DNA from 2 places in the Streptomyces sp. NPDC002825 genome. Region 2 is predicted to be linked to the other one. Evidence: riboswitches for the same ligand, from Rfam matches in the RefSeq annotation. Region 2 holds a riboswitch; the other holds the start of a gene.

Region 1 (14,549 bases), 130 kb from region 2:
CCCGGGCGGTCTCAAGCTCGGTGGCCTCGGCCCCGTCAGCGAAGGCCTGTTCGCCTGGGTCTTCGGCCTGGGCGCGCTGATCGCAGTTGCCATCTGGGTCGCGGCCCACACCGCTAAGGCCAAGAAGTCATGAGTAGCCAAGAGATTCCAGAAGAGACCCTGCCGGCAGGGCAGGACGCCGCGCACGGCGCGGTGAAGGTCGCCGACGACCCGTTCGCCGACCCGGGCCTCCCGCCCCACAAGCCCCGCATCCAGGACATCGACGAGCGGGCCGCCCGTCGGTCCGAGCGCGCGGTCGCCTTCATGTTCACGCTGTCGATGCTGGCCACCGTCGGCTTCATCGCCTCGTACGTGATCTTCCCGGTCGACAAGATCGTGTACATCTGGCCCTTCGGTCACGTGTCCGCGCTCAACTTCGCCCTGGGTCTGACCCTCGGTGCCGCCCTCTTCTTCATCGGCGCGGGCGCGGTCCACTGGGCCCGCACCCTGATGTCCGACGTCGAGGTCGCCGACGAGCGTCACCCGATGGCGGCGTCGCCCGAGGTCAAGGCGAAGGTCATGGCGGACTTCGCGGCCGGTGCCGCGGAGTCGGGCATGGGCCGCCGCAAGCTCATCCGCAACACGATGTTCGGCGCGCTGTCGCTCGTACCGCTCTCCGGCATCGTCCTGCTGCGTGACATGGGCCCGCTGCCCGAGAAGAAGCTCCGGTCCACGCTGTGGACCAAGGGGCTCCAGCTCATCAACATGAACACGCACGAGCCGCTCCGTCCCGAGGACGTCGCGGTCGGCTCGCTGACCTTCGCGATGCCCGAGGGCCTCTCGGAGCACGACGAGCACTTCCAGACCGAGATCGCCAAGGCCGCCCTGATGATCGTCCGGATCCAGCCGGAGGACATCAAGGACAAGCGCGAGCTCGAGTGGTCCCACCAGGGCATCGTCGCGTTCTCGAAGATCTGCACCCACGTCGGCTGCCCGATCTCCCTGTACGAGCAGCAGACGCACCACGTGCTCTGCCCGTGCCACCAGTCCACCTTCGACCTCTCCGACGGCGCCCGCGTCATCTTCGGCCCGGCCGGTCACGCCCTTCCGCAGCTGCGGATCGGCGTGAACGACAAGGGCTTCCTCGAGGCGCTCGGCGACTTCGACGAGCCCGTCGGTCCTGCCTTCTGGGAGCGCGGATGAGCACCGTGACCACGAGTAAGAAAGCACCCGCCGGTGAGCGGGTCGCGGACTGGGCCGACGGCCGCCTGGGGATCTACACGCTGGCCAAGGCCAACATGCGGAAGATCTTCCCGGACCACTGGTCCTTCATGCTGGGCGAGGTCTGCCTCTACAGCTTCCTCATCATCATCCTGACGGGCGTCTATCTGACGATGTTCTTCCACCCGTCGATGAACGAGGTGGAGTACGTCGGACCGTACGTCCCGCTCCAGGGACAGCTGATGTCCGAGGCGTTCAACTCGACCATGCACATCTCCTTCGAGGTGCGCGGTGGTCTGCTGATCCGGCAGATCCACCACTGGGCGGCGCTGATCTTCCTCGCCGGCATGTTCGTGCACATGATGCGCGTGTTCTTCACCGGCGCGTTCCGCAAGCCGCGTGAGATCAACTGGCTGTTCGGCTTCCTGCTGTTCTTCCTGGGCATGTTCACCGGCTTCACCGGTTACTCGCTCCCGGACGACCTGCTCTCCGGCACCGGTGTCCGCTTCATGCAGGGCGCGATCCTGTCCGTGCCGGTCATCGGCACGTACCTCTCGATGTTCCTGTTCGGCGGCGAGTTCCCCGGCGGCGACTTCGTCGCCCGGTTCTACTCGGCGCACGTGCTGCTGCTGCCCGGCATCATGCTGGGTCTCGTGGTCGCCCACCTCATCCTGGTGTTCGTCCACAAGCACACGCACTTCGCCGGCCCCGGCCGGACGAACGACAACGTCGTGGGCATGCCGCTGCTGCCCGTGTACATGGCGAAGGCCGGAGGCTTCTTCTTCCTGGTCTTCGGTCTCATCGCGGTCATCGCGGCGGTCGCCTCGATCAACCCGATCTGGGCCATCGGCCCGTACCGTCCGGACCAGGTGTCCACCGGCGCCCAGCCCGACTGGTACATGGGCTTCGCCGAGGGTCTGATCCGTGTCATGCCGGGCTGGGAGATCAACCTGTGGGGCCACACGCTGGTCCTCGGCGTGATGATCCCGCTCGCGATCTTCCCGGCGGTCCTCGCCGCGATCGCGGTCTACCCGTTCATCGAGTCGTGGATCACCGGCGACAAGCGCGAGCACCACATCGCGCAGCGCCCGCGCAACGCTCCGACGCGCACCGCCTTCGGCGTCGCCTGGATCACCGCGTACATGATCATGCTCGTGGGTGGTGGAAACGACCTCTGGGCGACCCACTTCCACCTGTCGCTGAACTCGATCACCTGGTTCGTGCGGATCTTCTTCTTCGTCGGCCCGGTCCTCGCGTTCATCGCCACCAAGCGGATCTGCCTCGGCCTCCAGCGCCGCGACAAGGACAAGGTGCTGCACGGCCGCGAGTCGGGCATCATCAAGCGCCTGCCGCACGGTGAGTTCGTCGAGGTCCACACGCCGCTCAGCCAGGGCGAGCTGCACCGCCTCACGGCGCACGAGCAGTACGAGGCCGCGGAGCTTCCGCCGGCCGTCGACGAGAACGGCGTGGAGCGCAAGATCGGCCGCATGGAGAAGCTCCGGGTCAAGCTCAACAAGGGCTACTACGGCGACGACAGCCAGATCGCCAAGCCCACGGTCGAGGAGTACAAGGAGATCCAGAGCGGCCACGGCCACCACTGATCACCCTTGAACACCTGACCATGTAGGTGTCGCCACGGCGAGAGCCCCGTCCATTCGATGGACGGGGCTCTTTGCCGTCCCCGGAGGTCGATAGGGTGGAACCGTATCCGTCACGTGATCATCACAGGAGCTGCCATGAGCGCTGCGACCCCCGCTGGAGGACCTACGTCGGCGGGCCGCTCCTGGCCCGTCCTGCTGAACGGGCTCCTCGACGGCCACGACCTCACCGCCGACGACACGGCCTGGGCGATGGACCTGATCATGAGCGGTGAGGCGACCGACGCGCAGATCGCCGGCTTCATGGTGGCCCTGCGCGCCAAGGGCGAGACCGTGCAGGAGATCGCCGGCCTCGTCCGGACCATGTACGAGCACGCCAACGTCATCGAGGTGCCGGGCCGGACCGTCGACATCGTCGGCACCGGCGGCGACGGCGCCAAGACGGTGAACATCTCCACGATGGCGTCGATCGTCGTCGCCGGGACCGGCGCCAAGGTCGTCAAGCACGGCAACCGCGCCGCGTCCTCCGCCTCCGGCTCCTCCGACGTCCTGGAGAAGCTCGGCGTCAACCTGAACCTGACCCCGCAGCGGGTCGCCGAGGTCGCCGACGAGGCGGGCATCACCCTCTGCTTCGCGATCAAGTTCCACCCCTCGCTGCGGCACGTCGCCGCTGCCCGCGGCCAGCTGGGCATCCGGACCACCTTCAACGTCCTCGGCCCGCTGACCAACCCGGCCAAGGTGCGGGCCCAGGCCGTCGGCGTCGCCGACCCGCGCATGGCGCCGGTCGTCGCCGGGGTCTTCGCCGAGCGCGGCAACTCCGCCCTCGTCTTCCGCGGCGACGACGGCCTGGACGAGCTGACCACCACCTCCACCTCCCGGGTCTGGGTGGTCCGGGACGGCGGCGTCACCGAGGAGCGCTTCGACCCGCGGGACGTCGGCATCGACCTCGTGCCCCTGGAGGCGCTGCGCGGCGAGGACGCCTCGTACAACGCCGACGTCGCCCGCCGGCTGCTCGCGGGGGAGACCGGTCCGGTACGGGACGCGGTGCTGCTCAACGCGGCCGCGGCGCTCACCGCCCTGGACCCCGGCACGGGCACCCTCGCGGAGCAACTGGCCGCGGGCATCGCGAAGGGGGCCGAGGCGATCGACTCCGGCGCGGCCCAGCGGTCCCTGGAGCGGTGGATCGCCGCCACCCACCGCTGAGGCGCCCCGCGCGGCCCCGTCCGGCATACGGACGGGGTTGCGCGTCGTCGATCAGCTGAACTACGTTCTGTACCAGGTCATGAGTGACAGCCCTCAAGCCCCGGCTGGCTGTCCGGCAACCCTCCGTCCGTGGCGGGGTGCCCCGGGTGAAGACCAGGTCGTACGGCAGAAGCCTGCGGCAAGCGCGGACCCCTGCGCGCCACCCTGGGGTCCTTGGTCCTCTAGGGAGCGGTGTCTCGTGAGCAAGCGAATGCGTTAGGGCCCTTCCGGCCCCTTCTCTCCACCCTCACACCCGTACGCGGCACCCGTCTGTGCGCTGCCCTGCGGGCCCTTTCACGCCTTTTCGCGCCCTTTTTATGCCGGGAGACACCGTCATGTCCGCACGCCCGAACGCCGCCACCGTCGACACCTCCGCCGCCGAGTCCGCCGACCCCTGCTGCGCCGCCCCGCTGCCGGTTCTCGGCCGGGACGTCACCGTCCCGCTCGTCACCGGCGGCGAAGTGACCTACGCGGCCCTCGACTACGCGGCCAGCGCCCCCGCCCTCCAGCGCGTGTGGGACGACGTCGCCGCGTACGCCCCGTACTACGGCAGCGTCCACCGCGGCGCCGGCTACCTCTCCCAGCTCTCCACCGACCTCTTCGAGAACAGCCGCGTCACCGTCGCCGAGTTCCTCGACTGCCGCCCCGACGACCAGGTCGTCTTCACCCGCTCCACCACCGACTCGCTCAACCTGCTCGCCGCCGCCGTCCCGGCCGGCTGCCAGGTCTTCGTCTTCGAGACCGAGCACCACGCCTCCCTGCTGCCCTGGAGGGACGCCCGCGTCACCTACCTCAACGCGCCGCGCACCCCGGAGCAGGCCGTCGAGACCCTGGAGCGCGCCCTCGCCGACCGCGACCCCATTGGCCCCGCCCTGGTCTGCGTGACCGGCGCCTCCAACGTCACCGGCGAGCTGTGGCCGGTGAAGGAACTGGCCGCCGCCGCGCACGCGCACGGCGCCCGGATCGTGCTCGACGCCGCCCAGCTGGCGCCCCACCACCCGGTCTCCGTACGGGAGTTGGACGTGGACTGGGTCGCCTTCTCCGGGCACAAGCTGTACGCGCCCTTCGGCTCCGGCGTGCTCGCCGGCCGCGCCGACTGGCTGCAGGATTCCGAGCCCTACCTCGCGGGCGGTGGAGCGTCCCGCAAGGTAGCCCGTCGGGCCGATGGTGGTGTGGACGTGGAGTGGCACACCACCGCGGCCCGGCACGAAGCCGGTTCGCCGAACGTCATCGGCGTCTACTCGATCGCCTCCGCCTGCAAGGCGCTCACCGAGGCCGGCTTCGACTCCCTCGTCGCCCGCGAGCAGCACCTCATCGCCAAGGTCCGCGAGGGACTGGCCGACGTGCCCGAGGTGCGGGTGCTCTCGCTCTTCGGCGACGACGCGTCCCGCGTGGGCGTCATCTCCTTCGTCGTGGACGGCTGGAACAGCTCCCACTTCGCCGCCGCGCTCTCCGCCGAGTACGGCATCGGCGTCCGCGACGGCCTGTTCTGCGCCCACCCGCTGGTGCGCACCCTGCTCGGCAGCGACCCGCAGGACCCGGGCGAGTGCGGCGCCCCCGAGGCGAACCCGGGCGAGAGGTCCCTCAACGCCATCCGGGTGAGCTTCGGCGCCGGTACGCCGGACGAGCACGTGGACCGGTTCGTCGGCGCCGTGAAGGAGCTCGTCCGGGACGGCGCGCAGTGGAAGTACCGCACCGAGGACGGCCGCTGCGTCCCGGACCGTGGCTGATTGCTCACTCGTACGGGTGAAGGGGGCCTCCCGGTCGGGAGGCCCCCTTCGGTCGTGCCGCGTGCCCCGTGTCAGGACTCCAGACCGATGGCGAAGGCCGCCTCCAGGTCGTGCTGGGAGTAGGTCCGGAAGGCGACGTGCGTGTCCGTGGCCTCGACGCCCGGGATCTTGCTGATCCGGCCGGGGATCACGTCCGCCAGGTCGTCGTGGCGCGGCACCCGGACCATGGCGATCAGGTCGTACGTACCGGTGACCGAGAAGACCTCGCTGACGCTGTCGAGCGCGGCGATCGACTCGGCGATCTCGGGGATGCGGTCCACGCTGGTCTTGATGAGCACGATCGCGGTGATCACGGCTGGCTTTCTCCCTCGGTCGCCGCGGCTTGGGCTTTCACTCTATCCCCACCGCGGAAGCGCACCCAGGCGTAGAGGAAGCCGACGGAGAAGCCCACGACATGGGCCAGATAGGCGACGCCGGGCCCCGCGCCCGCCTCCCGGGCGGCCAGCCACTGGAGCGTGAACCAGAAGATCAGCACGATCCAGGCGGGGAAGCGCAGCGGCAGGAAGAAGAGGAAGGGGAAGAGGCTGGTGACCCGGGAGCGGGGGAAGAGGAAGAGGAAGGCCCCGAGCACCGCGGAGATCGCCCCGGACGCCCCGACCAGGGTCTGCTCGCTGTCCGCGTGGGCCAGCGCGTACCCGGACAGGGCGATGTAGCCGGTCCCCAGGTAGAAGAGGCAGAACTCGACGGCGCCCATGCGCTCCTCGGCCATCGCGCCGAAGACGTACAGGAAGAGCATGTTGCCCAGCAGATGGAGCCAGCTGCCGTGGACGAAGAGCGCGGTCAGCGGGGTGAGCAGGGCGCGCGGGTCGCCGCCGGTCAGGTCGGCGGGGACGACGCCCCAGCGGCGGAAGTAGGCGCCCTGGGCGGCCAGCAGCTCGTCGCCCGTGCCGTACCCGGGGTTGATCCCGGAGACCGGACTGATGACGAAGAGCAGGCAGCAGGCGGCGATCAGTCCGTAGGTCACCGTGGGTCCGCCGCGGGTGCCCCGCCAGGCACCGAGGACCGCGCCTCGCCAGTCGATCATGGACAGATCATGGCGTACCGGGGCCGAAGTGGACAGAGTGCCTCGCCGTGCCCCTGCCCGGCCGTGAGGCCGTAGGGTTACGGGCACACCACCGCAGTTCGACGGCGCACCGCGGCACCCGCACCTGGCACCACGCAACAGGAAGAAGGACGGACCGATGACGACGGTTCCCCTGCCGACCGACGAGACCCGCTGGCGCTGCACGCTCTGCGGCAATCTGACCCGCTTCGACGTGACCCGCTCCTCCAAGGTCGTGGAGTACGTCCATCTGGACCTCGCCGGAGAGCCGAAGGTCGAGGAGCGGCAGGTGGTCAGTGAGACCATCGAGTCGGTCCGCTGCCGCTGGTGCAACGCGGTGGACCAGATCGAACTGGTGGACAGGCCGGGCGCCGAATCCTGAGGGACGGCGCGGACGACATAGGGGTGACGGAACGTGGAGCAGCCCGCGCACGGTGGTGAGCCGGCCGGCGCGGCAGGTGACGCTGCCGAGACGCTCGACCACCCATTGCCGGAAGGTGTACGGCGACGGGTCGTCGCGCTGGTCGCGGACGCCTTCGGCGGGCTCACCGTCGCGGAGCTGCCCGCGCCCCTGCGGCAGTACGCCCGCTTCACCGCGAGCCGGCGGGCCAAGTTCGCCGGCAACGCGATGGCCGCCGCCCTGGAGAGCGACCCGCTCTTCCGGCAGCGGATCGGCGAACGGTTCAAGCAGGGCCAGCCCGAGCTGGCCGGGGCCGTGGAGACCGGCACCCCGCCCGCGGCCGCCGACCCCGTCGACGTGGCGGCGGCCGCCTATGTGCTGCGCCCGCCGGGCTGGGTCAAGCTCGTCGCCGCCGCCGGCGAGGAGGCCCTGCGGGCCGACGCCGAGCGGGCCGACGAGGCCGGTCGGCGGGAGCTGGAGCGGCTGCGCGAGGAGCTCGCCGCCGCCCGGGACCGCTCCCGGGGCGAGACCGAGCAGCTCCGGCACGACCTGGAGGCCGCCCGCAAGGAAGCGGAATCGCTTCAGCGCAAGCTGCGCAGCGCCCAGAGCGACGTGAAGCGCGGCGAGGCCGCGCTGCGCAAGGTCCAGGGCGAGATCGAGGCCGCGCGGGCGGAGTCGGCGGCCCAGGTGTCGGCCGCCGAGAGCGAGACCCGGCGGCTCAAGGCCCGGCTCGGCGAGGTCGAGGCGGCCCTGGAGGCGAGCCGCAGGACCGCCCGTGAGGGCCGCTCGGTGGAGGACATGCGGCTGCGGCTGCTGCTCGACACGGTCCTCGACGCGGCCCAGGGGCTGCGGCGCGAACTCGCGCTGCCGCCCGTCTCGGTGCACCCGGCGGACACCGTGGACGCGGTGGAGCCGGGGCGGATGTCCCCGAAGGACATCGCGGCGCGGGCGCTCTCCGAGACGGACCCGGCGCTCCTCGACCAGCTGCTCGCGCTGCCGCAGGCGCATCTGGTCGTCGACGGCTACAACGTCACCAAGACCGGTTATCCGACGATGCCGTTGGAGAAGCAGCGGCTGCGGCTGCTGGGCGGGCTCTCGGCCCTGGCCGCCCGCTCGGGCGCCGAGGTCACCTGTGTCTTCGACGGGGCGGAGCTGGCGGCCCCGGTGCTGCTCGCCCCGCCGCGCGGGGTGCGGGTGCTGTTCTCCAAGCCCGGCGTCACGGCGGACGAGTTGATCCGTCAGCTGGTCCGGGCGGAGCCGCCGGGGCGGCCGGTCGTGGTGGTCTCCACCGACCGCGAGGTGGCCGACGGCGTCGCGAAGGCCGGTGCGCGGCCGGTCGCGTCCGCCTTGTTGCTGAAGCGGCTTTCGCGCCTCTCGTGACGCATCGCAACTCCTGGGCGTTATGCCCGAATTCTGGATGGCGCACCGTCAAGTGCCCATCACTGGCCGTGCGATGTATGTAAATAAAGTGGTGCGTGGGCGAGATTTTTGCCAGCGGGATTTGAACTGATCACAACTTGGTCACTAGGGTCGGGCTTCGAACCTTCGCGCGGTTGATCACCCATCCGGGGTGGCGGCGGAGGAACCGCCTGCCCGTGACCGGTTGGGCGGCTCTGAGGAAGAAGGAGCTCGCCTTCGTGGCGTCCCACCGTCGACCCAAGCAGCCGAGCCGCACCCGTGTGACCGTGCTCACCGTCACCGCGGCCGCCGCCGTGGCCCTCACCGCCCAGTCCGGCGCCCAGGCGGCCCCCGCCAAGCCCAAGATCGACGAGGTCAAGGCGAAGGTCGACGCACTGCACCACGAGGCCGAGGAGGCCACGGAGCAGTACAACCTCGCCGAGGAGCGCCGCGGCAAGCTGCAGAAGGAGATCGGCGACCTCCAGGACAAGGTGGCCCGCGGTCAGCAGGAGCTCAACACCCTGCGCGACCAGATCGGTTCGGTCGCCAGCGCCCAGTACCGCTCCGGCGGCATCGACCCGGCGCTCCAGCTCTTCCTCTCCTCCGACCCGGACACCTACCTCGACAAGGCGTCGGCGATCGACCAGTTGAGCGCCCAGCAGGCCGACGTGCTCACGTCGATCCAGGCCAAGCAGCGCACGCTCGCCCAGCAGCGGGCCGAGGCCACCGCGAAGCTGGCCGACCTCGAGGACGTCCGCAAGACCCTCGGCGCCAAGAAGGCCAAGTACCAGGGCAAGCTGGCCGAGGCCCGCAAGCTCCTCAACAGCCTCACCGCCGCCGAACGGGCCAAGATGGAGGAGCAGGAGCAGCGCGCCAGCCGCGGCGCCGCCGAGCGCGTCAACCTCGGCAGCGAGGTCCCGGCGAACGGCTTCGGCGCCGCCGCGCTCGCGGCCGCCGCCACCCAGCTCGGCAAGCCGTACGTCTCCGGCGCCGAGGGCCCCAACTCGTACGACTGCTCCGGTCTGACCATGTGGTCCTACCGCCAGGCCGGCGTCACCCTCACCCGCACCACCTACACCCAGCAGAACGACGGCGTGAAGATCGGCCGCAGCCAGCTCAAGCCGGGCGACCTGGTCTTCTTCAACAGCCTGTCGCACGTGGGCCTGTACGCGGGCAACAACACGATCCTGCACGCCCCCAAGCCGGGCGCGGTCGTCCGCTACGAGTCCATGGACTACATGGGCACCTTCCAGTTCGGCGTCCGGATCGGCGGCTGAGCCTTCCCGCGACCCGCTGCGGCACACCGCCCAATCGGGTGGTTCGCCGCGACGCGCACTGACCTGACGCCCCGCCGGTGACCTGTGTTCTCCGGCGGGGCGTCACTTTGTGTGCCCGGCGGCTTCGTTGGACGAGGACTGATCAGCGGCTACTGTCTGCCGCGCCAGTCTGCGTCGAGACGAACGGAGCGCTGTTCGTGGCGTCCCACCGCCGACCCGCCCGGGTCACCGTCCTCACCGCCGCCGCCGCGGCCACCGCGGCGGCGTCCCTCGGTGCCGTCCCCGCGAGCGCCGACCCCGGAGCCACCCCTGCGGCCACCCGCGCCACGGTCGACCGCCTCTTCGAGGAGGCCGAGAAGGCCACCGAGGGCTACAACCGGGCCGACGAGAAGGCGGACGCGCTGCGCAGGACGGTCTCCCAGGCGCAGGACAGCCTCGCCCGGGGCCAGGAGCGCATCAACCGCATGCGGGGCGCGCTCGGTGCGGTCGCCGGCGCCCAGTACCGCTCCGGCGGCATCGACCCCGCCCTCGCCCTGCTCCTCTCCTCCGACCCGGACAGCTACCTGGACCGGGCCACCGCCCTCGACCGGGTCACCGCCCGCCAGGGCGCCGCGCTCGGCGAACTCCTGCGCGAGCAGCGCGGCCTGAACCAGAAGCGGAGCGAGGCCCGCGCGGCCCTGGGCGAACTGGAGCGCAGCCGGGCCGAGGTCGCCCGCCACAAGCGCACCGTCGAGCGGAAGCTCGCCGAGGCCCGCCGGGCGCTCGCCTCCCTCACCGTCGAGGAGCGCGCCGACTACGACCGCGCCTCCCGCACCGGCGAGCGCGCCGACGCGCCCGCCGAGGAGCTGCCGCCGCTCGCCGACCTGGGCCCCTCGCGGGCCGCCGCCGCGGTGATCGCCGCCCGCAGCGCGATCGGCAAGCCGTACGTGTGGGGCGCGACCGGCCCCTCCGCCTTCGACTGCTCGGGCCTGATGGTCTGGTCGTACCGGCAGGCCGGGATCAGCCTGCCCCGCACCTCCTCGGCGCAGCGGTACGCCGGCCGCCAGGTGCCGCTCTCGCAGGCGCAGCCGGGCGACCTCGTCACCTACCGCGGCGACGCCAGCCATGTGGCGATCTACGCCGGGAACGGCCAGGTCATCCACGCCCCCTACCCGGGCGCCCGGGTCCGCTACGACCCGGTGAACATGATGTCCCACGTCACCGTCACCCGCGTCTGACGCTCCGCCCTCCCCGCCGGCCCCCGGGGCGCTCGAACCGGCGGCGCCCCTTCGGCGCCCCGTACGATCGGGGGCGTGGCGGGCAGGCGGAGTCGAGCGGTGCGCGGTGCGGCGGCGGGGCTGCTGGCCGCGGTGCTCGCCCTCGCCGGATGCGCCGCCCCCGCCCCGGTCGGCCCGGCCTCCGAGGAGATCCAGAGCCTGCTCGACCGGCACGCCCGGGCGCTGCTCGACCGGGACGAGACCGGCTACCTCGCGGCCCTCGACCCCGCGCTCGTACCGGCCGCGCGCACCGAGTTCGACCGGCTCGCGAAGGTCCCGCTCGGCGGCTGGAAGTACCGGGTCACCGATGTCGACCGGGCCGGCGAGGGCCGGGTCGTCGCCAGGGCCGAGCTCGGGTACCGGATCAAGGGCTACGACTCCGGGCCGGCCACCACCGAGCGGGTCCTCGACCTCGCCGAGCGGGACGGCCGCTGGTACGTGACCGGCGACCGCGCCGCCGAGGGCGCCCCGCAGCAGCTGTGGCAGCAGGGTGAGGTCACGAGCGTGACCGGCCGCCGCAGCCTCGTCCTCGGCGTGGGGCAGGGCCAGGAGCGGCTGCGGGAGATCGCGGCGGCGGCGGACCGGGCGGTGCCCGCCGTCGGGGACGCCTGGCACGGCGACTGGGCGGGCCGGGTCGTGGTCCTCGTGCCCGCCTCCACCGAGGCGATGGGCCGGCTCCTGGGCGGGCCGGCCGCCTCCTACCGGGGCATCGCGGCCGTCACGACCGGCCGGACGGGCGGCGGCCCGACCGCGCCCGCGGACCGGGTGATCGTGAACCCGGAGGCGTACGCGGTGCTCGGCGAGTTCGGCCGACAGATGGTCCTCACTCATGAGACCACCCATGTCGCGACCCGCGTCCAGACGACGAAGGCCACCCCCGTCTGGCTCTCCGAGGGCTTCGCCGACTGGGTCGCCTACCGGGGGACCGACCGCACCGCCGCGCAGGCCGCCCCCGAGCTGCGCCGTGCGGTCCGGGCCGGTGACCTCCCGGCGGAGCTGCCCGAGGACGAGGCCTTCTCCTTCGGCGGGGACGCGGACGCCCTGGCCCGGGCCTACGAGGGCGGCTGGCTGGCCTGCGAGCTGATCGCGGACCGCTGGGGCGAGGAGAAGCTGACCGCGTTCTACCGGGCCGTGGGCGCGCACCCGGGCCGGGACGGGGCGGTGGAGAAGGCGCTCCGAAAGGTCCTGGACACCACGCCGGAGGAGTTCACCGCCGACTGGCGGACGTACCTGGGGGAGCGGCTCGGCTAGGCCCCCTGCGGCGGGCCCTCCAGCTGCGCCAGGGTCTCCTTCAGCCAGGCCTTCTCCTCCGTGCCCGTCGCGCGGGCGATCCGCAGCATCCCCTGGCGGAAGACGTCGGGCTCCCGCTCGACGGTGACCGGGGCCCCGCCCTCGTAGAAGAAGCTGGCCGGGGTGTCGAGGAACTCCTGGCGGCGGCGGAGGACGGCCGCCTGCTCCGCCCGGTCGGGCAGGTGCCGCAGGAAGGCGAGCAGGGTGAAGAAGCGCTGGCCGTCGGTGATCTCTGCGTCCTTGGGGGTGCGCAGCCGGGCGAGGAGCTCCCGGCGGCCCTCGGGGGTGAGCGAGAGGGTGCGGCGCGGGGCGGCGCTCGCGCCCGGCTCCGTACGGCTGTCGACCAGGCCGTTCTTCACCAGGCGGGTGATGGCCGGGTAGAGGGCGCCGTCGCTGACCGGGCGGACGTGGCCGCTCAGGCCCTGGATGCGCTCCTTGAGCTCGTAGCCGTGCAGCGGCTTCTCGTACAGGAAGCCCAGGATCGACAGCTCCAGCACCGGGCACCACTCCTTCGCGCTTGTCGGGGGACTGCCCCTCATGCTACCTCTTTTCGAGGTGCCTCTAATCGAGGTACATCGGAAAGAGGGGGTCTCTTCGTCATGTCCTCGCACCGCCGCACACTCGTCCGGCTCGCCCGCCCGGTCTATCTCGAACTGCTCGCCGGAGTCGCCGCCGGCATCATCAACATGGTCTGGGTCGCCCGCCTCGGCGGGGACGCCGTCGCCGCCGTCGCCGTCGCCACCAACGTCGAGAACCTCCTGCTCGGCGTCGTCCTCATGGCCGGCTCCGGCACCACCGTCCTCGTCGCCCGCGCCCGGGGAGCCGACGACCCCGGCGCCGTCCGCGCCGCCGTCCGCGGCGGCACCGCCCTCTGCGCCCTGCTCGTACCGCCCGTCGCCCTCGGCGGATACCTGCTGCGGGACCCGCTCGCCGCCCTTCTGCTCGGCGGCTCCGGCCACCCCGCGCACACCCTGGCCACCGCCTACTTCGCGATCTCCCTCCCCGGCACGGCCGTCTTCTTCGCCACGAACGTCCTCGACGGGATCCTCAAGGGCACCGGCGACACCCGCACCCCGATGCGGCTCGCCTTCCTGGCCAACGGGCTGATCCTCGTCCTCGACCCCCTGCTCATCCACGCGTACGGGGTCCCCGGCGCCGCCCTCGCCACCGTCATCGGCCGGGGCGCCGCCCTCGCCGCCGGACTCCTCGCCCTGCGCCGCGACCCGCTCCTCAAGGCCGCCCGGGCGGCCCGGGCGGCCCTGCCCACGACCGCCGCGCTGCGCCGGACCGCCGCCACCGGGCTGCCCATGGCCGTCGACTTCACGGTCCGGATGGCCGGAGCCCTCGCGCTCGTCTCCGTCGTCGCCCGACTCGGCGTCACCGAGATCGCCGCCTACGGCATCGCCACCAAGGCCATGTACGTGGCGACCATGGCCTTCTACGCCGTCCGGCAGGCCGCGTCCATCCACAGCGCCCACCTCCTCGGCGCGGGCAGGGACGAGCGCCGGGCCGTCGGCCGGGAGGCCCTCCTCCTGGGCGGCACCCTGGGCGCGAGCGCCGCACTCCTGCTGCTCCTCGGCGCGGGACCCGTCATGCGGGCCTTCGGCGCCGAACCCGCGGTGGCGGAGGCGGGCGCGCTCTTCCTGCGCTGCCTCGGCCCCTATCTGCTGCTCATGGCCGGGTACATCGCGCTCGCCGGGGTCTTCGAGGGCACCGGGGCGAGCCCGTACCTCGCCCGGATCACCGTCGCCGGCGTCCTCGTCCAGCTCCCCCTCGCGTACGCCCTCTCAGGCGCCGGTCTCGGACTGCCCGGGATCTGCCTCGCGATGGCGCTCGCCATGGGAGCCCAGTGCGCGTCCCTCGGCCTGCTGCACCGCCGTACGGTCCCGGCGGCCGCCGTGAAGACTCAGAGCGAGCCGGACAGAGCCTTCTCGCGCTCCGGGTGAGTCCCCTGGGCGGGCACCTTCGCGGCCCCGGCGAGACGCGGCTCCGTCACCGTGTGCCGCCACAGGATCCGGCAGGCGATGACGGTGGCCGCGATCAGCAGACCGTTCCT
Region 2 (14,549 bases):
TTCGAGGAAGGCGAGCTGGAACGGCTCGTGGCGGCTGCCAAGGCGGGCGACCCGGGGGCGATGGAGTACCTGCTGGCCAAGCTGCGGCCGATGGTGCTGCGCCGCTGCTCGCGCTTCCTGCCCCACCACGCCGACGCGGAGGAGGCCGCGCAGGACGCCCTGCTGTCCATCAGCACGCACCTGGGCGAGTACGGCGGCCACGGCTCCTTCCTGGGCTGGGTGACGGTGATCGCCTCGAACGCCGCCCGGTCCACCTACCGCTCGATGCGCCGACGCGCCGAGGACAGCCACGCCGACCTCCCCGAGTCGGTCGACCCGCGCACCACGAGCGTCATCGCCGGGAGCCGGCTCGACCTGATGGAGGCGTTGGCCGCGCTGGAGCAGCAGCACCCCACCCTGGTGGAGTCCTTCGTGCTGCGCGACCTGGGCGACCTGACCTACGTCCAGGTGGCCGAGCAGGTGGACGCCCCGTTGGGCACGGTCAAGGACCGGATCCACCAGGCCCGCCGCTTCATGCGCGAGCGCCTGGTCACCGGTCCGTGAACGGCGGTCCCGCGAGGGGCGGCGGCCACGCCGTCGTCCGGCCCCGGTCCGCCGTCGCCGCCCTGGTGGCGGCCGCCGTGCTCGGGCTGGTGACCGGCCGATTCGTCCTGCCCTCTCCGCCCGGCGCCGACGCGCACCCGGCAGCGCGGTCGGGTGCAGCGGTCGGCGGGGCGACCCAGGGCGCGTCCGCTCCCGCGCCGCCCGGCGCGTCCACCCCTGCGCCCTCGGCCTCCGGTTCCGGCTCGCCGACCGGTTCGACCGGGCCGGTGACGAAGGCGAACCTTCTGGAACCCGCGGCGTTCGGCCCGGACGCCGGCGTCGGGAAGATCCACGTCACCGACCGGTACGGCGACGGGAATTACGCCAACGCGGCCTGCACCGGGGAGAAGACCCTCACGGAGACCCTGGGCGGGCCCGGTGCCCACTTCCGCGGACTGATGACCGGCACCCGCACCAACGCGAGCGACCCCACGCTGGCCTGGGACGGCGCCGACCAGGTCGCCCGCGAGGTCGCCGCCGAGGCCCGGAGCGCTTCCCTGGCGCAGAACTTCTCCCAGCGCCTGCTGCTGGAGCAGGTGCCCTGCCAGGAGGAAGCGCCAGGGCACTGGGTCTATGGAAGGACCACGACGCTGCGGCTCGCCCCGGACGTCACCGCGAGCTGGATGGGCGTCTACCAGGGATCCCTCAACACCACCGGCACGGCGCCCGAGGGCGAGGAGCCCTGCGGCGGCATCGCCGTGCTGCGCAGCGGCACCCACTACGGGGTGCTGGAGGTCGACGCCTGCCTGGGGACGGCCGCGATGGACCGCGTCGTGAGGACCGCTTTGTCACGGCTGTGAAACAGCCGGTCAGGGCTCCAACTTTCCCTCCTCCGGCGGCATCTCCCCGGTTGTACGAGGACGCAGCAGGCGTCCCGACCAGCAGGGGGACCAGATGACCGAGAACCAGACCGTCCAGCAGAAGTCCGTTCGCCGCAACCGGGTCGCCGCCGCGGCCTGCTTCGCCGCCGCACTGATCACGGCCGGCGTCGCAGGCACCCAGTCGGCCGCCGCCGCCGGGGCCGCCCACCGCACCGCGGTCGCCGCCCACCAGGCCGCGGCCGCGGTCGCCGTGCCCCGACTCGGCTCCGCGGACCTCGTCCAGAGCGAGGACTTCCCGAAGGCCCTGAACCCGGTCGGCGCGACCGTTGCGCTGGACGGACGCCAGGGGCTGTCCGCGTGCTCCGGCGAGGAGACGATGCGCGACCTGACCAAGGGCAAGGCCACCGCGTACGCGTCCGTGAACTGGACCCTCACCACCGACGGCCGGCTGAGCGAGTCGGCCGCGAGCGCCCCCACCAAGGCCGCGGCCGCCACCTGGGAGAAGCAGCTCGTCGCGCTCGTCCAGGACTGCCAGGACGAGCCCGCCGGCCACTGGTACTACGGCGCGGCCCACACCCTGACCACCACCGGCGGCACCGCCCGCTGGTACCCGGCCTACAACGGCGACGGCACCGCCGCCGGCGGGGTCGCGGTCCTGCGCAGCGGCACCAGGGTCGGCATCGTCGAGCTCACCGGCCGGCCCACCCACGCCCCGACCCACGTCGAAGGCATCGCCACCGCAGCGCTGAACCGCCTCTCCTCCTGAACGGCAGCCCGCTCCGCCCGCGCCGTCGGGCGGAGCGGCGCCGCATCGACGCTGTCGTACGCGCGCACGCGCGCAGCCTGCGTGGGACGGAGGCCGTTCTCGATCTCTTCCGGGCCACCGGCTCACCGTTCCCGCAGCGCCTCCAGCTGGTCCAGGAACCAGCGTTGCGGGGGGAGCGCGGTGGCCGCGGCGGCGAGGCGTTTGGTGCGGTCCGCCCGTTCCGTGGAGGGCATCGTCAGGGCCGTGTGCAGGGCCCGGGCCGTCTCCGTGACGTCGAAGGGGTTCACCGTGATCGCGTCCTCGTGGAGTTCCTCGTACGCGCCCGCCTCACGCGAGAGGACGAGCGCGCAGCCCGACTCCGAGACGACCGGTATCTCCTTCGCCACCAGGTTCATGCCGTCGCGCACCGGGTTCACCAGGGCCACGTCCGCCATGCGGTAGGCGGCCAGGGAGCGGGTGAAGTCGTCCTCCACCGAGACCAGGACCGGCTGCCAGTCCGCCGTGCCGAACTCCGCGTTGATCTCGTTCGCGAGCCGTGTGACGGCGGCCGTGTACGAGCGGTACGCCTCCAGGTCCTGGCGCGAGGGGTACGCCGAGGCCATGTGCACCACCCGGTCGCGCCATTCCGGGTGGGTCGCCAGGAGCTCCCGGTAGGCCTGCAGGCCTCTCAGGATGTTCTTCGAGAGTTCCGTCCGGTCCACTCGGACGATGGTCTTCCGGTCGCCGACCTCGTCCCGCAGCCGCGCCAGGCGGTCGTCCACCTCCGGGCGGTACGCCAGCGCCCGCAGCTCCTCCCCGTCCACCCCCAGGGGATACGCGGCCACCCGCGTCCGTCCCAGCCCGCCCGCGCCCCGCTCGAACGCCTCCGCCCACGCGTGCGTGTGGAAGCCCAGCCGGTCCGCGCCCAGCATCCCCCGCAGGAGTTCCCCGCGGATGTCGGTCGGGAGCATCCGCAGGTACTCCGGCGATGCCCACGGCGTGTGCGTGAAGTGCGCGATCCGCAGGTCCGGGCGGAGGTCCCTGAGCTGCCCCGGGACCAGCGCCAGGTGGTAGTCCTGCACCAGGACCTCCGCGCCCTGCGCCGCCTCCGCCGCCAGGGCCTCCGCGAACGCCCGGTTGTAGCTCCGGTACGACTCCCAGCGGCGGCGGAACCCCGCGTCGAAGACCGGCTCGCGCGGGATGTCGTACAGGTGGTGGTGGAGGAACCACAGCACCGAGTTCGCGATGCCGTTGTACGCGTCGGCGTAGATCCCCGGATCGATGTCCAGCATGCGCACGCCCGGCTCCGCCGTCCCGCGCCGCACCGCCTCCCGGTCGCCCTCGCCGAGCGCCGCGCAGACCCAGAGGCTCTCCTGGGAGTCGATGGTGCTCAGGGCCGACGCCAGGCCGCCGCCGCCCTTGCGGGCGTCCAGCGAACCGTCCTCGCCCAGCGCGTACGAGACCGGGCCCCGGTTGGATGCCACCAGCACAGTTGCCATGTGGCGAACCTAGCCCGTCCCGTAAACGCTCAAACGTACGTATACGAGACGAGCTGATTCGGCCACGAGGAGTTGCCGCAGGTCAGTCGCGTCGGCCGCGCATCGCCGCCTTCGCCACCAGGCCGGTCGCCGCCAGGGCCACCGCCAGCGCCCCGAGCAGCCACAGCCGCTCGCCGCTGCGCCCGGTCTCGGCCGTGGAGCCGGCGTGACCGCCCCGGGGCCCGGGGGTCGGGGGTGCGGGTCTGTTGCGGAGCACGAAGGTGTTGTTGTCGTCCGAGCCCTGGCCGGAGGCCGCGGTCGCGCAGCGGGCCGCCAGGTCCGCCGGGGCGGTCGGACAGCCCATGACCGTGTTGCCGATCGTCGTGAAGTCGCCGTACGGCGACTCGTCGTACCGCTTGCCGAAGGGCTCGACCACGTCCGCGGCGGCCGGACCGGCCGCCGTGAACGCGAGCGAGCCCGCGACGAGCCCGGCGGCCGCGAGCACTCTCCCGAGCCCGAGGTGAAGGTGCGTGAAGCGCATAAAAGGGCAATTTATGCAAAGCGGATCATTGCGGGGCGTTACGCCACGCGGCGGTGCGCGTACTCCGCGATCTCCACCATCGGCGGCCGCTCCTCCGTGTCCACCGCGTACGTCCGCGGCTCGAAGCCCTTCTCGCCCCGCTCGAACTGCGTCAGCCGCGGCCGCACCAGATGGCCCCGCGAGAGCCGCAGCTGCGCCGTCCGGTAGATCGCCGCCGCCATCCGGCCGAGCGCCTGCCCGTCCTGGTGCCGGTGCTTGCGCACCCCCACGTCCACCTGCGCGAGCGCGTCCAGGCCCACCGTGTGCAGGGCGTCCACCAGCAGCCCCAGCTCCACCCCGTAACCGACCGGGAAGGGGAGCCGTTCGAGCAGCGAGCGCCGCGCCGCGTACTCGCCGCCCAGCGGCTGCACGAAACCGGCGAGCAGGGGCCAGTGGAGGTTCAGGAGCGGGCGCGCCACCAGCTCCGTCACCCGGCCGCCCTGACCGGGAGCCTTGCCGGAGGCGAGCCCATCGAATTCCGTGCCGAACGGGCGGTCGTACATCGCCTTCACGAAGTCCACGTCCGGGTCCGTGAGCAGCGGCCCCACGATCCCCGTCACGAAGTCCGCCGAGAAGTCCCGCAGGTCCGCGTCCACGAAGCAGACCACGTCCCCGCTCGTCGCCATCAGCGACCGCCAGAGCACCTCGCCCTTGCCGGGCACGGCCGGTATGCGGGGGAGTATCGCGTCCCGCGCGACCACCCGCGCGCCGGCCGCCGCCGCCACCTCCGCCGTACGGTCCGTGGAGCCCGAGTCGATCACCACCAGCTCGTCCACGAGGGGCACGGACTCGGTCATCAGCTCGCGCCGGATCACGGAGACGATGTCCCCGACCGTCGCCTCCTCGTTCAGCGCGGGCAGGACGACGCTGACCGTCGTCCCCCGCTTGGCGGCGAGGATCCGCTCCAGCGGCCGGTCCGCCACGGACCAGGACCGCCGGCCCAGCCAGCGCTCCACCTCTTCCAGCACATGATCTCCATCTCGCGGTTCGGACGGCCGGTTCAAGCGTCCGGGCCTTCGGTTACAGTCTTGAACAACGCGGATGCCCGATGCACGTCGGGGTGCCGCCCGCGTCGGAGTGCAGGAACGAAAGTCCACCGCGCTTCACAATCGAATACCGCTCATCCAGAGGGGCAGAGGGAAACGGCCCGTTGAAGCCCCGGCAACCCTCCAGTCGGTTTGTCTCGTCCTCCAGCGAGGTCCCCGGCTAGGGAAGGTGCCAAATCCGTCTCATGACGAAAATTTCGTCATGGGAAAGATGAGGAGAAAGGGCCTCGCCTCCATGGCTGTTCAGACCGTCGCACCCACCACCGTCGACCTCGGTCCCGCGTCCGGGCTTTCCTGTCGCGAATGTGGTGAAGTCTTCCCGCTCGGCCCGATCTTCGCCTGCGAACTCTGTTTCGGACCGCTCGAAGTCGCGTACGACCTTCCCACCGGTGACCCCGAGGCGCTGCGCAAGCAGATCGAGGCCGGCCCCGCCAACATCTGGCGCTACGCCCCCCTCCTGCCCGTCCCGTCCGACGTCGCCGAGAAGCCCAACCTGAACCCCGGCTGGACCAAGCTCGTCCAGGCCGACAACCTCGCCGCCGCGATCGGCGTCGAGCCCGGCAAGCTCTTCGTCAAGGACGACTCCGGCAACCCGACCCACTCCTTCAAGGACCGGGTCGTCGCCCAGGCCCTCGAAGCCGCCCGCGCCTTCGGCTTCACCACCCTCTCCTGCTCCTCCACCGGCAACCTGGCCGGCGCCGTCGGCGCCGCCGCCGCCCGCGCCGGCTTCCGCTCCTGCGTGTTCATCCCGCACGACCTGGAGCAGGGCAAGGTCGTCATGGCCGGTGTCTACGGCGGTGACCTCGTCGCCATCGAGGGCAACTACGACGACGTCAACCGCTTCTGCTCGGAGCTCATCGGCGACCCGCTCGGCGAGGGCTGGGGCTTCGTGAACGTCAACCTCCGCCCGTACTACGGCGAGGGCTCCAAGACGCTCGCGTACGAGATCTGCGAGCAGCTCGGCTGGGTCGTCCCCGACCAGCTCGTCATCCCGATCGCCTCCGGCTCCCAGCTCACCAAGATCGACAAGGGTCTCCAGGAGCTCATCAAGCTGGGCCTCGTCGAGGACAAGCCGTACAAGATCTTCGGCGCCCAGGCCGAGGGCTGCTCCCCGGTGTCGGCGGCCTTCAAGGCCGGCCACGACGTCGTACGGCCCCAGAAGCCGAACACCATCGCCAAGTCCCTCGCCATCGGCAACCCGGCCGACGGCCCCTACGTCCTCGACATCGCCCGCCGGACCGGCGGCGCCGTGGAGGACGTCAACGACGAGCAGGTCGTCGACGCCATCAAGCTCCTCGCGCAGACCGAGGGCGTCTTCGCCGAGACCGCGGGCGGCGTGACCGTCGGCGTCACGAAGAAGCTCGTCGAGGCCGGTCTCATCGACCCGAGCCTCACCACCGTCGTCCTCAACACCGGCGACGGACTCAAGACCCTGGACGCGGTGGCCGACACCTCTCAGGCGACCGCCACCATCCGCCCGAGCCTGGACGCGTTCCGCGACGCCGGCCTGGCGCTCTGAAAGGTAACGAACACATGGCCGTGAACGTCCGCATCCCCACCATCCTCCGCACCTACACGGGCGGCCAGGCCGAGGTCCAGGCCGAGGGCGCGACCCTCGCCGAGGTCATCGCGGACCTGGAGAAGAACCACACCGGCATCGCCGCCCGCGTCCTGGACGACCAGGGCAAGCTGCGCCGCTTCGTCAACGTGTACGTCAACGACGACGACGTGCGCTTCGAGCAGGGCCTGGAGACGGCCACCCCGGCCGGTGCGGGCGTCTCGATCATTCCCGCCGTCGCCGGCGGTTGCTGATCTCCGGCTGATCTCCGGCCGAGGTCTACCAGTCAGTACGAATTGCCCCTTCCGCGCGATAAGCGGAAGGGGCAATTCTGCATGGTTGAGCGCGGTAGAGTTGGGGAAGTCCCCTCCGCTGCTCATGCCAAGCGCATATGAGAATGCGTCCCCGCACGACAAGAAGCAGCCAAAGTGTGTGCGCGTTGTGTACCTTCTGCGCGCTTTGCCGGGCCCGACTTGCCCCGTCATCCAGGGGATTATCCCCAATTCCCCTTTCCAGGACGCCCAGAATTCTCGGTCGAATGACCTGTTGCAGAGGGCAGTTGGGCAGATACATTCAGCCGCGGTCGACGCGTTCCGGCGCAGGGTCTGACCCGGGTCCGCGAAGTGCGGTCCCGCGCAAGGGCCAGTAATAGGGGAGTTAGGCATGGCTCAGGGCACCGTCAAGTGGTTCAACGCGGAGAAGGGCTACGGCTTCATCGCGGTAGACGGTGGTGCGGATGTTTTCGTCCACTACAGCGCGATCCAGATGGATGGCTACCGCAGCCTCGAAGAGGGCCAGCGGGTCGAGTTCGAGATCTCGCAGGGCCAGAAGGGTCCGCAGGCGGACATGGTCAAGCTCGCCGTCTGAGCGCGGCGCGATCGGCCACCGACGCAACGCCGTCGAGGGGTCCGCATCCCTGAGGGGATGCGGACCCCTCGCGCGTTCCCGAGACCTCGCGGGGAGGTGCCCGATCCACGAGAGTCGCTTGCACTCGCATGGGTCGAGTGCTAATCATTGGCGTTAGCACTCGGAAGGTGAGAGTGCTACGAGGATCGGGCAGACGAGGCCGCCGGCCGGGTGGGGCAAGGAACCACACGGAACCGCGGAGGCCGTCCGTCGCGGGCGTCGGCGCGGTCCTGGAGCGTTATCCACCCCATGTCCGGGAGGACCACTTCACATGGCCAAGATCATCGCGTTCGACGAGGAGGCCCGGCGCGGTCTCGAGCGCGGCATGAACCAGCTCGCTGACGCCGTCAAGGTCACCCTCGGCCCCAAGGGTCGCAACGTCGTCCTCGAGAAGAAGTGGGGCGCCCCCACGATCACCAACGATGGTGTCTCCATCGCCAAGGAGATCGAGCTCGAGGACCCGTACGAGAAGATCGGCGCCGAGCTGGTCAAGGAAGTCGCCAAGAAGACGGACGACGTCGCCGGCGACGGTACGACCACCGCCACCGTCCTCGCCCAGGCGCTCGTCCGCGAGGGCCTCCGCAACGTCGCCGCCGGTGCCAACCCGATGGCCCTCAAGCGCGGCATCGAGAAGGCCGTCGAGGCCGTCTCCGGCGCCCTGCTCGAGCAGGCGAAGGATGTCGAGACCAAGGAGCAGATCGCTTCCACGGCCTCCATCTCCGCCGCCGACACCCAGATCGGCGAGCTCATCGCCGAGGCGATGGACAAGGTCGGCAAGGAAGGCGTCATCACCGTCGAGGAGTCCCAGACCTTCGGTCTGGAGCTGGAGCTCACCGAGGGCATGCGCTTCGACAAGGGCTACATCTCGGCGTACTTCGCCACCGACATGGAGCGCATGGAGGCGTCGCTCGACGACCCGTACCTCCTGATCGTCAACTCCAAGATCTCCTCCGTGAAGGACCTCCTTCCGCTCCTGGAGAAGGTCATGCAGTCGGGCAAGCCGCTGCTGATCATCGCCGAGGACGTCGAGGGCGAGGCCCTGTCGACGCTGGTCGTCAACAAGATCCGCGGCACCTTCAAGTCCGTCGCCGTCAAGGCCCCGGGCTTCGGCGACCGCCGCAAGGCCATGCTGAACGACATCGCCATCCTCACGGGCGGCACGGTCATCTCCGAGGAGGTCGGCCTCAAGCTCGAGAACGCGGGCCTGGACCTGCTCGGCCGCGCCCGCAAGGTCGTCATCACCAAGGACGAAACCACCATCGTCGACGGTGCCGGTGACAGCGAGCAGGTCGCGGGTCGCGTGAACCAGATCCGCGCCGAGATCGAGAACTCCGACTCGGACTACGACCGCGAGAAGCTCCAGGAGCGCCTCGCGAAGCTGGCCGGCGGCGTGGCCGTCATCAAGGCCGGTGCCGCGACCGAGGTCGAGCTCAAGGAGCGCAAGCACCGCATCGAGGACGCCGTTCGCAACGCGAAGGCGGCCGTCGAGGAGGGCATCGTCGCCGGCGGTGGCGTGGCCCTGCTCCAGGCCTCCAACGTCTTCGAGAAGCTCGAGGCCGACCTGTCGGGCGACGAGGCCACCGGTGCCAACATCGTCAAGCTCGCGCTCGAGGCCCCGCTGAAGCAGATCGCGGTCAACGCCGGTCTCGAGGGCGGCGTCGTGGCGGAGAAGGTCCGCAACCTGCCCGTCGGCCACGGCCTGAACGCCGCGACCAACGAGTACGTCGACCTCATCGCCGAGGGCATCATCGACCCGGCGAAGGTCACGCGCTCCGCGCTGCAGAACGCCGCGTCGATCGCCGCGCTGTTCCTCACCACCGAGGCCGTCATCGCCGACAAGCCGGAGAAGGCCGCCGCGCCGGCCGGCGGCGGCATGCCGGGCGGTGACATGGACTTCTGATCCCCCCGAGGATCGGCAGTTCATCGCTGAACGCGCAGCTCGCGTACGCGACCGAGGGCGGCACTCCCATCAGGGGGTGCCGCCCTCGGGCGTTTCTCCGGGGAGCCGCTCAGCGCACGTCGACGTAGTCCCCGCCGGCCGAGGCCGGGGAGTGGAAGTGCCGGGAGTCGGCGGCGTAGTGGCGGATCCGCCAGGTGCCGTCGGCGCTCGCCTTCGCCTTGAGCGAGACGGCGCCGCTCGCGCTGGACCGGCCCGAAGCCATCTGCTTCCAGGTGGTGGTGCCGCGCGCCTGGAACTGCAGGACGACGGGCGCGTTCCCGTACCCCTGCCAGGTGCCGTTCCAGAAGTGCTGGAGGCTGCCGGTGACGGTCACGTAGCCGCCCTTGGAGACCGGCTCGGGGCCGGCGTTCAGGGAGACGACGCGGGTGTCGAAGCGGACGAGCCGGAAGGAGGGCGAGGTGGCCCCGGCGAGCTCGTCGCTCGTCAGGTGACGAACCCGGAACCAGCCGCCCCGGCTGCCCGCCCTGAGCGTGATGTCCTCCCAGGAGAGGGCCGTCTCCCGGAGGGGTACGCGCTTCCAGCCGCCGTCGACGGACTGCTCCAGCTGCACGTCCTGCTGCGACATGGACGCGTCCGGCATGTACAGCGCGCGGAGGTTGACGGACACCGTGAGGGTGCCGTCGGCGGACAGCGAGGCGCTGCGGAGGTCGAGACGGGACTCCAGGGGGACGGCGAGCGGGCCCGAGAGCCGGTCGAACACCAGGAACGGGTCCCCGGAGGTGACCTCCCACTCGTACTGGCCGGAGCCGGCGAAGGCGGGGAGCTTCGCGGTGAACCGGCCGTCCGCGTCCGTGCGCACGTTCGCGACCTGCGGGCCGAAGGCCACGCGGACGGGCTGGTCGGCGAGCGGCGCGCCCGCGGCGGCCGGGTCGGTCAGACGTCCGCCGATGGTGACGGTCTCGCCGCTGAGCGCCCGCTTCCTGTCGGCGGCGGCGGTGGCCGACGCGCGGAGCGGCTTGTACGTCTCCGCGACCGAGCGCGACGCGCTCACGCTGCCGTGCACCTCGGCGCTGTCCTCGGCGAATGAGGCCGTGAAGGTGTCGCCGGGGCCGGCGACGGCGTACGGCTCGCCGGTGAAGTCGCCGGCGGCGGAGGTGGCGAGGGCCCGGGGGGCCTCGTCGGCGGCCGCGCCCTCGCGCCGGACGGTGACCGTGCGGTCCGGGAGCGGCACGATGTCCCCGGAGCCGGGCTGGACGGCGCTCAGGTTGCCCTGGGGGCGGGCGTTGCGGTCGTCCCAGGCGGGAACGCCCACGCCGAAGGAGAGGAGCTCCGGCCGCAGCCGGAAGTCGAGCCGGCCGGCGTCGGCGCGGGTGAGCGTGTTGCCGAGCGAGTCGGTGGCGGTGACGTCGATGGCGTACGTCCCGAGGGACGGGATGGTGCCGCCGTCCTCGACGAGCTTCAGCGTCGCCTCGGCGGGCAGCCGGAAGGTGCTGGCGAGCCGGGGGTCCCAGGAGTCTCCGGGGACGAGCGTCGGGACGGCGGCGACGACGGTGTCGCCCTGCCGGATCTTGGCGGAGACGGCGGTGACCTTGGCCTGCGGGGCGTCGGTCCAGGCGGTCACCTCGAAGACGCCGCGCTGGGTGTCGTCGGTGACGGCGCGGCCGATGCCGACGAGCGGGCTGCCCGCCGGGGTCTCCTCGGCGAGGGCGGGGGCGGTCGACGCGGCCAGGGCCACGGCCGCGACGGCGGCTGTCAGGGAGAGGCGGAGGTCAGCGCGCATCGATGTACTTCGCATTCGTCTCGCTGTAGAAGTAGCTGCCCGTGGTGTTGAGGTAGACCGCCCAGGAGCCGTCGCCGTAGGCGGTGGCGCGGTAGCTGAAGTTGCCGTAGCTGTTGGTGGCGATGCTCTGCGACACCCAGTACCACTGGCTGCTGCCCTTGGGCTTGTAGACCAGGGTCAGCTTGACTCCGCCGAGCGGCTTCCAGACTCCGCCGACCTTGCGCTGGACGGTGCCGGAGACGGTCATCTTGCCGTTCACCACGGGCTGTGTGGGGCTGATGGTGAAGGCGGAGAAGCGGGTGGGCGTGCGGCCCCGCTTCAGGCTCGGGCCGGTCTTGGCGACGAGCTGGTTCGTCTCCGGGTGCTGCACCCGGTAGAGCGCGGACTCGTATCCCTGGAGCCTGAACTTGTACGTGCAGTTCGTGTCGGTCCGGCCGGAGCGCAGGTTGAACCAGCTGCGTCCGCCGTCCAGGGAGGCCTGGAGCGTCACGGGCTGGGTCTCGTAGCAGGCGTAGCCGCTGCTGAGGCTGCCCGAGACGTCGAGCCTGCCGAACTCGTCGAGGGTGGCGTTGTACGGCGAGAAGGTGAACTGCTGCGGGACGACGACGTCGATCTTGTCGTAGGGCCGGGGGTCGCCCGCGAAGTACGGGGAGGGCCGCAGCGAGGCGTAGACGTAGTCGGTCGAGTACTGGATCCGCGCGGGGAGCGAGAAGGTGCCGGTCGCCGAGGAGGTGGCCGAGCCGAGCACGTTGACCGCGCTGGCCTCGTACCACCCGGGCTGGGTCCCGGTGGCGACGACGGGCGCGCCGGCGAAGGGCTTCCAGCCGTCGGCCGTGAGCCGTTCGACGAGTCCGGTGACGCGGAGGTCCGTGCCGGCGAGGACGCGGTACTTGTCGCCGTCGGCGGTGATCCGGTACCGCGTCTGCTCGATGGGCACGTCCGGCACGCTGCGGTTCGGCTCGTCCGGGTCGATGCCGGCGCTCGGGACGATGGTCGCCGTGCCGCCGGTGAGCCGGCCCTGGGGCGTGACCGTCACCGAGAAGGAGCCGTCGGCGCGGACGGTCGCGGTGCCCGTGCGGTCGACGTATCCGCTGATGCCGTAGGTCTGGAACCAGAACTGCACCCGGGTGCCCTCGGGCGCGGTGGAGCGTTCGCCGGTGGCCGGGTTCCAGCTGGTCGTGGTGCCGGAGAGGACGACCTGAGGATGCTCGTAGCTGGTGGTCGCGCGGTCGGCGGTGATCCTGCCGACGCCGACGTGCGGCTTGTGGCTGTAGGCCGCGCCCGCCCGGTACGTGGTGGTTCCGCCGGGCCGTCGGTAGTCGATCCGGACCGGGTAGTCCCCGAGGGCGGTTCCCTCGGGGAGGGTGATGGGCGCGTCGGTGGTCCAGTCCCCGTAGCGCAGGGTCAACTCCTCCGTGGAGGCGAGGACCGGGGCGTCCGGGGCGGTGGAGGCCAGCACGCTGACCTTGACCCACAGTGCGTCGCCGAGCAGCCCGACGCGGTAGCGCCCGTCGTCGAGCGTGGCGTCGGCGGTGTTGGCCACGTCCGCGTGCGCGGCCGGGGCGTGGATGACGGCGGGCGCGATGACGCCGGCCGAGAGAGCGAAGACGGCGGCCGCACGGACAAAGGCGTGCGGAAGCCTGCGCGTTGAGCGCGGCAAAGGGACCCCCCACAGGTCTGAGATCGCGGCCACGCCCTCATCCGGGCGGCCGCGTGGCAGAACTTTAGCGCTCACCTGTTGAACATGTTCATTCGCTTTACGGGGATGCCGGGGTGATCCTGGAATGGTCCCTTCGCGAGGGGAGCGGAGCCATGGTCACCCTCCTGACGACGCCGGCCGACCGCGAGCTCGTCATCACGCGCACCTTCGACGCCCCGCCGGACCGGGTCTGGGCGGCCTGGACGCGGCCGGAGCACGTACGGGAGTGGTACGGGGTGGCCGGGCTGACCACGTCCGTCGTCGAGATCGACCTGCGGACGGGCGGGGCGTGGAGGTGGGGCCAGACGGGGCCGGACGGCCAGGAGATCGTCTTCTCGGGCACCTACGAGGACGTCGTCCCGGTGGAGCGGCTCGACTACACGGAGGTGTTCGAGCAGATGCCGGGCGCCGAACCGGTCCGTGTGGCCCTCACCTTCGACGCGACTCCGGACGGGGGCACGGCCCTGACCAGCACGTCCCTGTGGCCGTCGAACGAGATCAGGGACCAGGCGCTGGCGGCGGGCATGGAGGCGGGGGTGAGGGAGCAGTACGACAGGCTGGCGTCGCACCTGGAGCGGATGGGCTGACCCACCGCTCGTACCGACGTCACCGCCGGAAGAGCCCGGTCCAGAGGAAGGACTCCCCGAACGCGGGGGACGCGGCGGACTGCGCCCTCATGCGGCGCAGCTCGATCTCTGTCAGGTCGGCGAAGACGGTGCGCAGGGAGGTGTCCGTGTAGGCGAGCCCGCCGTGCAGCTTCCCGTCCCGGTAGAAGTCGGCGTCCGGCAGCTCGGAGCCCATGCCGCCCTCGCCGGCGGCGAACGCGGTGAGCGCGAAGTGCCCGCCGGGCGCGAGGGCGCGGTCGAGGAGGGCGAGGTAGCTGACGCGGCGGTGCGGGGGCAGGTGGTGGAAGCAGCCGGAGTCGTAGACGAGGTCGTACGGGCCGTCGAGGGCGGCCGTGAAGGCGTCCCCGCGCACGAACCGGAGGCCCTCGGCGCCGGTGTCCCGGGCCCGTTCCTCCGCCCAGGCGATGGCGGTGGGCGAGAGGTCGACGGCGGTCACGTCGAATCCGGCCGCCGCGAGGTACAGGGCGTTCCGGCCGGGCCCGCAGCCGAGGTCGAGCACCTTGCCGCCGGCCGGGATCAGCCCCCGCTCGACGTACGACACGAGGTTCTCGTCGGGCTTGGCGACGAAGAACGGCACGGGCTTGTCCCGGTCGGCGTAGAACCCGTCCCACCAGTCGGCCCCGCCCTCCGTCCACCGGTCGGCACCGGGCGCGAACAGGCCGTCGAGCAGGGTGAGGACGTCGTCGATGGTGCGGATGGTGCGGGCGGTCTCGCTCATGTGGATCTCCCCTCCGAGTCCCTCAAGAATAAGGGGAGTTGGGGTAAAAGCCCAGGTCAGGTATGGTGTGCGGATCGACCGTGCGGGTGCTGGGCGGCCCCTGACGGGGT

Evidence for each region. Region 2 has a riboswitch for S-adenosylmethionine ahead of thrC (threonine synthase). Riboswitches for the same ligand answer to the same signal wherever they lie in the genome.
Region 1: another riboswitch for S-adenosylmethionine. It lies ahead of ABT041_RS07500 (aminotransferase class V-fold PLP-dependent enzyme); the one in region 2 lies ahead of thrC (threonine synthase).

The regions. Positions count from the first base shown of each region.
Region 1 covers NZ_JBEOVH010000004.1:166,394-180,942, forward strand. Annotated here, with positions in the region: gene qcrC (cytochrome bc1 complex diheme cytochrome c subunit) at 1-133, shown strand, start outside; gene qcrA (cytochrome bc1 complex Rieske iron-sulfur subunit) at 130-1,182, shown strand; gene qcrB (cytochrome bc1 complex cytochrome b subunit) at 1,179-2,801, shown strand; gene trpD (anthranilate phosphoribosyltransferase) at 2,937-4,001, shown strand; SAM riboswitch class IV at 4,077-4,192, shown strand; gene ABT041_RS07500 (aminotransferase class V-fold PLP-dependent enzyme) at 4,376-5,770, shown strand; gene ABT041_RS07505 (Lrp/AsnC family transcriptional regulator) at 5,842-6,123, opposite strand; gene ABT041_RS07510 (rhomboid family intramembrane serine protease) at 6,120-6,854, opposite strand; gene ABT041_RS07515 (hypothetical protein) at 7,012-7,254, shown strand; gene ABT041_RS07520 (NYN domain-containing protein) at 7,288-8,652, shown strand; gene ABT041_RS07525 (C40 family peptidase) at 8,910-9,947, shown strand; gene ABT041_RS07530 (C40 family peptidase) at 10,145-11,164, shown strand; gene ABT041_RS07535 (hypothetical protein) at 11,240-12,454, shown strand; gene ABT041_RS07540 (PadR family transcriptional regulator) at 12,451-12,990, opposite strand; gene ABT041_RS07545 (MATE family efflux transporter) at 13,093-14,439, shown strand; gene ABT041_RS07550 (glycosyltransferase 87 family protein) at 14,400-14,549, opposite strand, start outside.
Region 2 covers NZ_JBEOVH010000004.1:31,693-46,241, reverse strand. Annotated here, with positions in the region: gene ABT041_RS06875 (RNA polymerase sigma factor) at 1-543, shown strand, start outside; gene ABT041_RS06870 (hypothetical protein) at 540-1,382, shown strand; gene ABT041_RS06865 (hypothetical protein) at 1,477-2,169, shown strand; gene ABT041_RS06860 (alpha,alpha-trehalose-phosphate synthase (UDP-forming)) at 2,292-3,647, opposite strand; gene ABT041_RS06855 (hypothetical protein) at 3,730-4,167, opposite strand; gene ABT041_RS06850 (glucosyl-3-phosphoglycerate synthase) at 4,206-5,174, opposite strand; SAM riboswitch class I at 5,324-5,470, shown strand; gene thrC (threonine synthase) at 5,464-6,771, shown strand; gene ABT041_RS06840 (MoaD/ThiS family protein) at 6,786-7,064, shown strand; gene ABT041_RS06835 (cold-shock protein) at 7,474-7,677, shown strand; gene groL (chaperonin GroEL) at 7,988-9,616, shown strand; gene ABT041_RS06825 (hypothetical protein) at 9,726-11,396, opposite strand; gene ABT041_RS06820 (hypothetical protein) at 11,386-13,056, opposite strand; gene ABT041_RS06815 (SRPBCC domain-containing protein) at 13,209-13,682, shown strand; gene ABT041_RS06810 (class I SAM-dependent methyltransferase) at 13,702-14,439, opposite strand.